DNA from 3 places in the Thalassotalea montiporae genome. Region 3 is predicted to be linked to each of the others. Evidence: predicted binding sites of a transcription regulator. Region 3 holds the regulator's gene; each other region holds the start of a gene.
What was found. The regulator FNR, encoded in region 3, switches genes on or off when oxygen is low (the NO sensors DNR and NnrR bind a similar motif). The targets are predictions, from matches to a motif close to TTGATCTAGATCAA.
Positions count from the first base shown of each region.

Region 1: a site for FNR is predicted at 1,681-1,694, ahead of napE (periplasmic nitrate reductase, NapE protein). Genes of this name have one in related genera too.
Region 2: a site for FNR is predicted at 1,561-1,574, ahead of ACSLUR_RS10630 (OmpW/AlkL family protein). Genes of this name have one in related genera too.

Region 1 is NZ_JBQRUO010000001.1:557,672-560,953, reverse strand. It holds gene ACSLUR_RS02350 (GNAT family N-acetyltransferase) at 1-1,514, opposite strand, end outside; gene napE (periplasmic nitrate reductase, NapE protein) at 1,753-1,923, shown strand; gene napF (ferredoxin-type protein NapF) at 1,982-2,554, shown strand; gene ACSLUR_RS02335 (chaperone NapD) at 2,535-2,876, shown strand; gene napA (nitrate reductase catalytic subunit NapA) at 2,878-3,282, shown strand, end outside.
Region 2 is NZ_JBQRUO010000002.1:948,346-951,627, forward strand. It holds gene tsaC (L-threonylcarbamoyladenylate synthase type 1 TsaC) at 1-495, shown strand, start outside; gene hemF (oxygen-dependent coproporphyrinogen oxidase) at 492-1,400, shown strand; gene ACSLUR_RS10630 (OmpW/AlkL family protein) at 1,632-2,375, shown strand; gene aroE (shikimate dehydrogenase) at 2,551-3,282, shown strand, end outside.
Region 3 is NZ_JBQRUO010000008.1:86,990-90,271, forward strand. It holds gene uspE (universal stress protein UspE) at 1-681, opposite strand, end outside; gene ACSLUR_RS17500 (fumarate/nitrate reduction transcriptional regulator Fnr) at 895-1,611, opposite strand; gene ACSLUR_RS17505 (sulfite exporter TauE/SafE family protein) at 1,658-2,329, opposite strand; gene ccoS (cbb3-type cytochrome oxidase assembly protein CcoS) at 2,329-2,562, opposite strand; gene ACSLUR_RS17515 (heavy metal translocating P-type ATPase) at 2,559-3,282, opposite strand, start outside.

The sequences.
Region 1 (3,282 bases), on a different contig from region 3:
ACTAGCAATTGTTCATTCTGAGCAAGCTCATCGCCGGTAAAATAGCGATACTCAGGTGCGAAGCCTTGCTCTTTGACAGCACACACATCTAACTCGTCCAAACTCGCGTTTAGCAAACAAGTCTTGAAAATTAACTGCTCAAGCGGATCATGATTTGCCCAACGGATAGGTTCGTTTAAGGTCAGCGTTTTTACTTGCAAGCCTTTAGCTGACAACATTGGGATAAACTTGCCAGTAAACCCTTTACCGGCTCCCTCATAACCATGAATAGTTGAACTAAAAACGATGCGGTGATGCTGCGCCACTAACTTATTGAGCAGATATACCGGAATTCCAGCGGCTTCATCAACCAGCAATAAGTCAGGGTTAGATTTAGAATGATGTTTACTGCGCAACAACTCATCCACGGCCATAAAAGTTAAGCTGTGTTGTCGCCAAGTAATTTGATGATCACTCATGTGATATTTACTTTCCTGCGAACCATCTAACAGCTTGCGCAGCTGAGTAAAATAAATGCCTAGTGCCATTTTATGTGGCGCAGTGATGACGATATTAAGCGCTCGCTCACTGGCAAAAGCTCGCTTGCTAGAAAAAAACAGTTGCGCGGTGGCAAGTGCTAAAGCGGTGGATTTTCCTCGTCCTCGATCGGCGGTTAACACTAAAGGTTTATTACGCCCGCCCGTTAATACTTTTTCGATATATTTTACGGCAATCAACTGCTCAGCAGTCGCTTGCGCTTTTATGGCTGGTAACAGAGCATCTGACGGTAGTCCCGCTTCTCTTGCAACAGGGAATTGATCAGATGATTTATTTTTTGCTTTGTCTTTTACAAGCTCTTTTACTCTGTCTTGCTCATCGTCTTCTTCATTACCGAGCGCTGCACTTTCATCTTTTGAATATCGCCCAAAGATCGCGTGTTCAGTTTGGCTTTGGCTTTGGCTTTGGTAAATATGGTAAATACCTTGTTGAGCAGCCGCATATGCTTTCAGTCGCCGAAGAAAGTTAGAAGTATTAACTTGCTCAGCTTCATCAACATTTGGTTCATCACCAAGCCAAATATACATAATACCACCCGCGACAAGCGTGCCACTTAACGCGGCGAACGCATCTAGGTTAAATGCTGGGTCGGCAAAAAAAATAGCGTGATTCTCGCGCCCTAGGTGATGTCGATATGTTTTGCTCGTAATAAAGTTAATTGGTAGCTCATCACCACTTTCAAGTTTATTGAATGCGCGCCATTGCGCGCAGAAGATATCACTTAACGGTTCACTTGCTGCTTCGCAAAATATTGCACCAAGCTTGGTTGGTTCAGCTTGTTTAGCCTCGTTAATCTTCTCTGAGAGTTGGTCTTGAATTTGATTCTGAGTCTGAATCTGGTAACAAGTGTGATGCCTGAAATACCAATCTACCGCCCAGGAAAAACTGCCGGACAAAAAAATTGCACCGCGATGACGAGCGTCAACCAAACCTGCGCTGAATTCGGTAAAACCTTTGGAGATAGAAGTTTCTAACATTAACTTGATAACAAAAATATCTAGGCATCTGATAAATAAGCTTAATTTACTAGTACTTATTTAAATCGTGAAAAGCTGACATTGTAATCTAAACTTAAATCTATGTACTAGCGGCTAGTAATAAAACTTAGATTATAAGTGGGCACTTACACATACGTTTTACTATTTAATCTAGATCAAGTTTTGTTCGCTCAACTTTTATTAGACTGATTGCATATTCAATCCAAGGGCACAGGTTATGAATATCGACACTAACTCTCAAGAGCAAGCGCTTGAAAAAAAATACGAGCGTAACCTTTTCATTTTTATTGCTGTTTTTCTCGGTCCGATTTTGGCTGTGATGATTGTCGGCGGTTACGGCTTTATCGTCTGGATATCACAAATTTTAACTGGGCCACCAACTTCCTAAACTCCCATTCTAAGCACTTTTACGAATAACGCTTAGTTGCAAATTAGGGTGAATGGTGATGGAACAAGTTGCTAATCGAGCACGTCGACAACTGTTAAAAGGTCGATTTAAAGCTCAAGTAGAAAAAGCCCCAATACGCTTGCCGTGGACAGCTAGCGAAGCGGTTTTTACCGCGACCTGCACACAATGCAATAAGTGTGTTGAGCACTGTGAAACACAAGTTATCAAACGCGACCGTATGGGCTTTCCATTTCTTGATTTTAGTCAAGCGGAATGTACCTTTTGTGGTGAATGTGAGCGCCAGTGCGACCAGCCGTTATTCATCGCACAAGCACATCGCGAAGCCAATCGACCATGGCCAGCCGACATTGAAATCAACAGCAGCTGTTTAGCGACTAACCAAGTTTACTGCCAAAGCTGTCGCGATGTTTGTGACAGCCGCGCCATCAGCTTTCAATTTATTACCAGCGCGATTCCAGTACCCGTTATTAAGAACGACGATTGCACGCTCTGTGGCGCTTGCATTTCCACCTGCCCGCAAAAAGCAATTGCCATCAACCACAATACTAACAGTGCTGGTTATTCAGCATCTCAATTTGAGGAGCTCAACCATGAGCCAATCCAACGCTAATCACCAGCAAGCTAACCACCAAAAAGCAAATGACCAACAAACAGGTCAGGCTAACGAATACCATATCGCCAGCTTTGTTGCACAAGCACCACCACAGTTGGTTGAAGCATTAAGCCATTTTGTTAATAGCTACCAAGGCTGTGAGGTTCATGGCCATAGCGAACAAGGAAAAATCGTTTTTACCGTTGAGGCTACTAGCCAAAAGGCTATCGCCAAAATCGTGGATCAAATCCGTCTAACCGACGAGTTTTTAAGCATTTCGCCGGTTTACCACCAATTTCTCACTGAGCCACAAGCGCCAGTAACAACCGAGGTGAACTAAGATGACACTAAATCGCCGAGAATTTATTAAAGCTAATGCCGTTGCAGCCGCTGCTGCGGTAGCCGGAGTTTCCATACCTGCACAAGCTTCCAACTTAATCACTGCCAGTGATATCACCAAAATCAAATGGGACAAAGCACCATGTCGTTTTTGCGGTACAGGTTGTAGCGTTAACGTGGGTGTGATGGACGGTCAAGTTGTTGCCACCCATGGTGATATTAAATCACCAGTCAACAAGGGGCTGAACTGCGTTAAGGGGTATTTCTTATCCAAGATTATGTACGGTAAAGATCGCTTAACGACACCACTGCTTCGCATGAAAAACGGTAAGTACGACAAAAATGGTGAGTTTACGCCAATCACGTGGGATAAAGCATTCGATGTGATGGAAGAAAAAGCAAAGCAA
Region 2 (3,282 bases), on a different contig from region 3:
ACGGAAGCTGTGTTTGGCTTGGGCTGTGATCCAGACAATGAGCAAGCAGTTCACAAATTGCTCGATGTGAAGCAGCGTCCTGTTGAAAAAGGGCTTATCCTATTAGCGGCTAGCTATGAGCAATTGAAGCCATATGTTGATGATTTAGTGCTATCGTCAGAGCAGCGCGATAAAATTTTGTTTCGCTGGCCAGATGGCATCACCCAAGTATTGCCTTGTCATCCAAATACCCCTAAATGGCTAACCGGTAGCTTCACCACCATTGCGGTGCGCGTCACTACTCAGCCCGATGTGGTTGCCTTATGTAATCAAACGAATAAGCCAATTGTTTCAACTAGTGCGAATTTATCAGGCCAACCACCTTGCCAAACTTGGCAACAAGTTGAGGAAGCATTGGCGGGGCGTTTAGATCATGTCATCAAAGGGGAAACCCTAGGCTTTGAACAACCATCAACCATTATTGATGGTTTAACTGGAGAAATTTTCCGATCATGAGTGATATTAGTATCGACCAAGTTGTCGACTATTTTAAATCTCTACAAGACCAAATTTGTGCAGCGCTTGAGCAAGCTGACGGTACAGGCAAGTTTGCCGAAGACAATTGGAAGCGTGCCGAAGGCGGTGGTGGCCGTACACGGGTGCTAACCGACGGTGCGGTAATTGAGCAAGGTGGTGTAAATTTCTCATTGGTGGCGGGCGACAAGCTACCCCCTTCAGCTACTGCCCATCGCCCCGAATTAGCAGGCCGCAGTTGGCAAGCATGTGGGGTATCTTTGGTCATCCATCCGAAAAACCCATATATTCCGACATCACATGCTAATGTTCGCTTCTTTATTGCTGAGAAGGAAGGCGAAGCACCTGTTTGGTGGTTTGGTGGTGGATTTGACTTAACGCCTTTCTATCCATTTGAGGAAGATGTAGTGCATTGGCACCAAGTGGCACATGATTTATGTCAACCCTTTGGTGATTCGGTTTATCACGATCACAAAAAATGGTGTGATGAATATTTCTTTTTAAAACACCGTAATGAAACCCGTGGTGTTGGTGGTTTGTTTTTTGACGACCTCAATAGCTGGGGCTTTGACCGTTGTTTTGATTATGTTAAATCCGTTGGTCAAGGTTATATCGATGCTTACACGCCTATTATCGCCAAACGCAAAGATACGCCTTTTGGAGAGCAAGAACGCCAATTCCAGTTATATCGCCGTGGCCGCTATGTCGAATTTAATCTAGTGTTTGATCGCGGTACGCTATTTGGTCTGCAGTCAGGTGGTCGCACTGAGTCTATCCTGATGTCGATGCCACCGCTGGCGCGCTGGGAGTATAACTATCAAGCTGAAGCGGGCAGTGCTGAGGCTAAACTTAATGAGTTTCTTGTTCCGCGTGATTGGCTTACCTAATCACCGGCCTAATGTGCAGCTTGGCTTGTTGAACTGAGCTGCATTTTTCTTTTTACTTCCCCTTTTTCTTTCCTTTCAAATTCAGTTCCCTGTTATTTATTGATTTAGATCATTATTTCTTCAGCAAATGGCTTCGATGAGCTTATCTGCGTGAAGAACCTTGAGGTAAATCAACTTTTACGTACTAGGATATCAGTAGACTGGCGTCAATTATTTAAGGGGAAGACTCTCATGAAAAAAAGCATTATTACTCTAGCGGTTTTATCTTCAATGACATTTGGTGCATTGGCAGCTGGTTATCAAGCTGGCGACATCGTTGTACGTGGTGGTGCAACTATGGTTGATCCAAGCAGTGATAAAGCAACAATCTTTGCTGCTGACCAAACTGTAGATTTAGGCGCAGGTCCTATCTCATTATCTGTTGAAGATGACACACAGTTAGGTTTGAACTTTGTTTACTTCTTAGACTCAAACTGGGCGGTAGAATTACTAGCAGCAACACCATTTAAACATGACATCACTGTTCATACAGGTGCAGGCTCTACCAACCTAGGTGAAACTAAGCACTTACCACCAACATTAAGCGCACTTTACTACTTTGACACTAACTCAAACTTCAAACCTTACGTTGGTGTTGGTGTTAACTACACAATTTTCTTTGAAGAAGACTTCAACCCAGCATTACAAGGTGCTAACAGCCCAACTATCGTAAGTATTAGCGATGGTACAACGGTTACACCTGTTGGCGCACCACTAGATGCTAATGATCTAGATCTAGATAGCTCTTGGGGCTTAAGTGCGCAAATTGGTGTTGATTACTTAATTGATGAGCATTGGTCAATCAACGCTTCAGCTCGTTACATTGACATAGACACTGATGGTTCATTCACAGCCGTTGGCGGTGCAGTACCGGGTAAAGTTAGCGTAGATATTGACCCTATGGTTTACTCGCTAATGATTGGTTACAAGTTCTAATCTCTGTTGAGCTTGGCTAGCCGCACTTGGGTAACTAAGTGCGGCTTTTTTGTTTTGGAAAGCATATATTAAATTCATTGCGCATAAGCATGCGTTCAAATGCTACTTGTCAGCGACTCGAAAACGTTCTTTAATGCCTGAAAACTAATGCTTGCTATCAGGAATTTACTCGCCAATGGATAAATATGCCGTTTTTGGCCACCCGATCACCCAATCTAAATCTCCGAAAATCCATCAACAATTTGCTGAAAATACGAAACAAAATATCGAATATACAGCTATTGACCCAGGTCTTGACGGTTTCGAGCAAGGTATAAAGCAATTTATTGATGCTGGTGGGCAAGGCTGTAACATCACCATGCCATTTAAACAGCAAGCTTTTAATTTAGCTAATCAACTGTCTGAACGTGCTCGGCTTGCAGGTGCAGTAAATACCTTAACGTTTCATGCGGATGGAACTATTGCTGGCGACAACACAGACGGCGCGGGTCTAGTCAACGATCTCATCAATAATGGTGCTCTTCTAAATAAAAAAGTGTTGTTAATCGGTGCAGGCGGAGCTGCGCGTGGCGTGATTAAACCATTGCTTGATTGCCAGCCAGAGCTTTTGGTGATTGTTAATCGCACCCATGAAAAAGCAGAATTGCTCGCAGACAAGTTTAAGGCATTTGGCAACATTAACGCTTTACCCATAACTGAGTTGGCAGCTGAGCATAGCTTTGATGTGATTATTAATTCGAGTTCTACCAGCTTAACGGGGGAACTACCGCCAGTGCCACCCAGTATTTTCTCAGCAGGATGTTTTGCTTACGACATGGTGTACCAAGACAAACCAACCTGTTTTCTCACTTGGGCTGCAGAGCATGGCGCTGCCACAATTGTTGATGGACTAGGGATGTTAGTGGGG
Region 3 (3,282 bases):
TGATTGTTGATGATGCTGCAACATGGTGTCGTTGTATTGGCTGGCATCAAATTCGGGGATTTCGATGGCAATGTTGACCGGAGTGCCAGGAAAAGAATTAACTAAATGCACATTAGCGCTAATTAAATCAGCAAGGTGTTTGGCTTCTTCTGTGATGATGCTATTGAGCGATTGGTGCTCACCTTCATCACTACCGACATTAACCGCCGCTATAATATTGCCGTTTGCTGGCCATGAATGGTCTTTAACCAATAATAATGGGCATGGGCATTTACGTAATAAATGCCAGTCAGTTGGTGTGAAAATCACGGATTTGAGTTTGTCGTGCTCGTGCGTACCTTTGATAACAACGTCATAGCCATGCTCTAACACTTGGTCAATAACCGCTTCAAAAGGTCTGTTATGCCAGATCACTTTGATGTCGATGTCTTTTTCAGAAGCGCCTAGCTCCTTTATACGTTCATCAATCCACAACATACGATCATTGATCACAATTTGCCGCATGGATTCACGCTCGTCGCTAGAGAGCATAGTCGTCATTTCGTATGAAAAATCGAAAATGCTCAAAAACGCTGTGATTTTGCCTTGCGTTTTATCAGCAAGCTCAATTGCCCGACTTAAGGCTTTTTGTTCTTCAGTTGTTGGGTCAACTACGACTAAGATTTTTTGATACGTTTCCATGCTCGGTACCTCGCTGATTCAATAGTGTACAAACAGTGTGCTTTTAATGAGCAAATAATTATTTGTTTTAAATCAATAAATAGGCGCTACTAACCAATTACTTTTAGCTTAGTAGGTAAATGCACTGATGCAAGGTTGTTAGCGGTGAAAACGGATTGTTAAAGGGGAATAAAAATAGAAGCGAAGAAGAAAAAGGAAGGAAATCGCCTTGCTTTACAGCATGGCGACTTCATTTAATCCATCGAGATCATTGATGGTAATTAACTTCCCTTCAACAATGATGAGCTCTTGTTTATGAAAACGATTTAGCAAGCGACTAATCGTTTCAACGGTCAAGCCAATGTAGTTGCCAATGTCGCCACGCGTCATTGTTAAGCGGTACTGGCTGGCAGATAGGCCACGGGCTTTATATCGGCTACTTAACGATGATAAAAATGTTGCTAAGCGTTGCTCGGCATTTTTACGATTAAGTAGTGATAGCATATCTTGATCTGCTCGAATCTCATTGCTCATTAGCCTTAAGACTTGGCGTTTAAGTGCTGGCATCGAATTCGAAAGTTCATCTAGAGTATGGTAAGGGATTTCACAAACCATCGACGTTTCTAATGCTTGTGCAAAACTCTGGTGCTCGCTGCTGGCTAAGGCGTCGAAACCCAGTAAATCACCAGCTAAGTGGAAGCCGGTAATTTGTTCTTCGCCGTTAGAATCAATGGTAAATGTTTTAAAAGTGCCTGAGCGAATGGCGAATAGAGAGTGAAGTGCTTCGCCGTCTTGGAAAATCTTTTCGCCTTTGTGGATAGGGCGCTTGCGGTCGATAATATTATCGAGTGTATCTAACTCCTGCTCGTTAAGGGAAAATGGTAAGCAAAGCTCACTGATACTGCAGTTTTGGCAATGAATATGATTGTTGCTTGCACAGTGACTAGACATGGCGGAATAACCTTAATATTTCCTTGGAATTACGCTCGGTATAGTATTAAAACATCAGCCTGTAAGCAATAAACAATGTATAAAAACCGTAACAGATTAGACCTGTAGCCAAAACGTTTCTAAATGTTCGATTTTGTAGCATATTTTTGACCGAGAAGACGCCAAAGGAAAGGGTGAGCAATGCGGGTAGGGTACCAGCACCAAATGCTGCCATAATCAGTGCCCCTTGGCTAAAGCTACCACTGGCGAGCGACCATGTTAGCGTTGAGTAAACTAAACCACAGGGTAACCAACCCCAAACAGCCCCCAAGCCAAATGCTTTACGTTTGTTATTTACCGGCAAAAAGTGTTTCGCTAACGGCGAGATAAATTGCCAAAGCTTTTTACCGGCTTGCTCAACCTTCGCCAGTAACATAAACCACTGGCCTAAATACAAGCCAAGTAAAATTAGAAAGACGCCTGACAGTAGTCTTAAACCCGTTAGCGGTACACCGAAGTTTTTTGCCGTAATTGAGCCGGTAAAACCGACAATACCGCCGATTAAGCTATAAGAGAGGATACGGCCTAGATTGTAGCCTGCTACAAGTGAGAACTTTTGCTGGTTTTGTCCGGCAGGAATGGCCGACAACAACATACCAGAAACGCCGCCACACATGGCAATGCAATGGCCTGCACCGAGCAGGCCAATAATAAATGCCGAAAATAGATCGATGTTCATTAACGCTTATTGCTAGTGTCAGATGATGTGCCAGATGATTGCTCTGAAGCTTCGGTATTACTTACTTCGGTATTCGCTGTCTCATCTTTCAACTTTTCATCATCGAATAAGATGCTTAAACCTTCTTTTTCCAAATCATTAAATTGCTCGGTTTTTACCGCCCAAAAGAACAAGTAAATGCCGACAATAAGCAGGATGATAGCTATGGGAATTAGTACGTAAATTACACTCATTTTTTCAATAATCGCAACGAGTTAGTGATAACCAATATTGAACTGGCTGACATGCCAATTACCGCCATATAAGGCGTAATGTAACCGCAAACGGCTAATGGCAGTACAATAGCATTATAGCCAAATGCCCAGCCATAATTTTGCCAGATAATACGGCGAGTCTTTTGTGCAACATGACGCAATACCGACAATGACGTTAATCGGTTGTTAAGTAAAATCACATCAGCGCCACTTTTTGCGACGTCTGTACCACCGCCCATGGCAATGGAAACGTGTGCTGCGCTAAATACTGGTGTGTCGTTTACACCATCACCGACCATAGCCACAGTATGATCACTTTGCAGTGATTTTACCTTTTCCATTTTCTCGTGCGCACTCAGGCTCGAATGCACGTGGTCTATTGGTAGTTGATCGGCAATTTGTTGGCAGCCCGCACTGCTATCACCTGACAGCATATACGTTGTCATCGCTTTCGCTTTTAGCGTGCTAAGCACACTTTGGGCGTCTTCACGTGCGCTATCGGTGAGATAAATAGCGGCAACTAGCTTGTCGTTAACCATCACAGCAATTTGTGCGTCGTCACAATTTAACTGTTTTGCCTGACTGCTGTCGGTAATTAACCAACTGACTTTACCCAGTGAAATTTCATCGTTATCTACTCGGCCTGTAACACCGAGCCCTGGATGTACTTTAATCTCAGTTGCGTTAATCGCAAAGTCG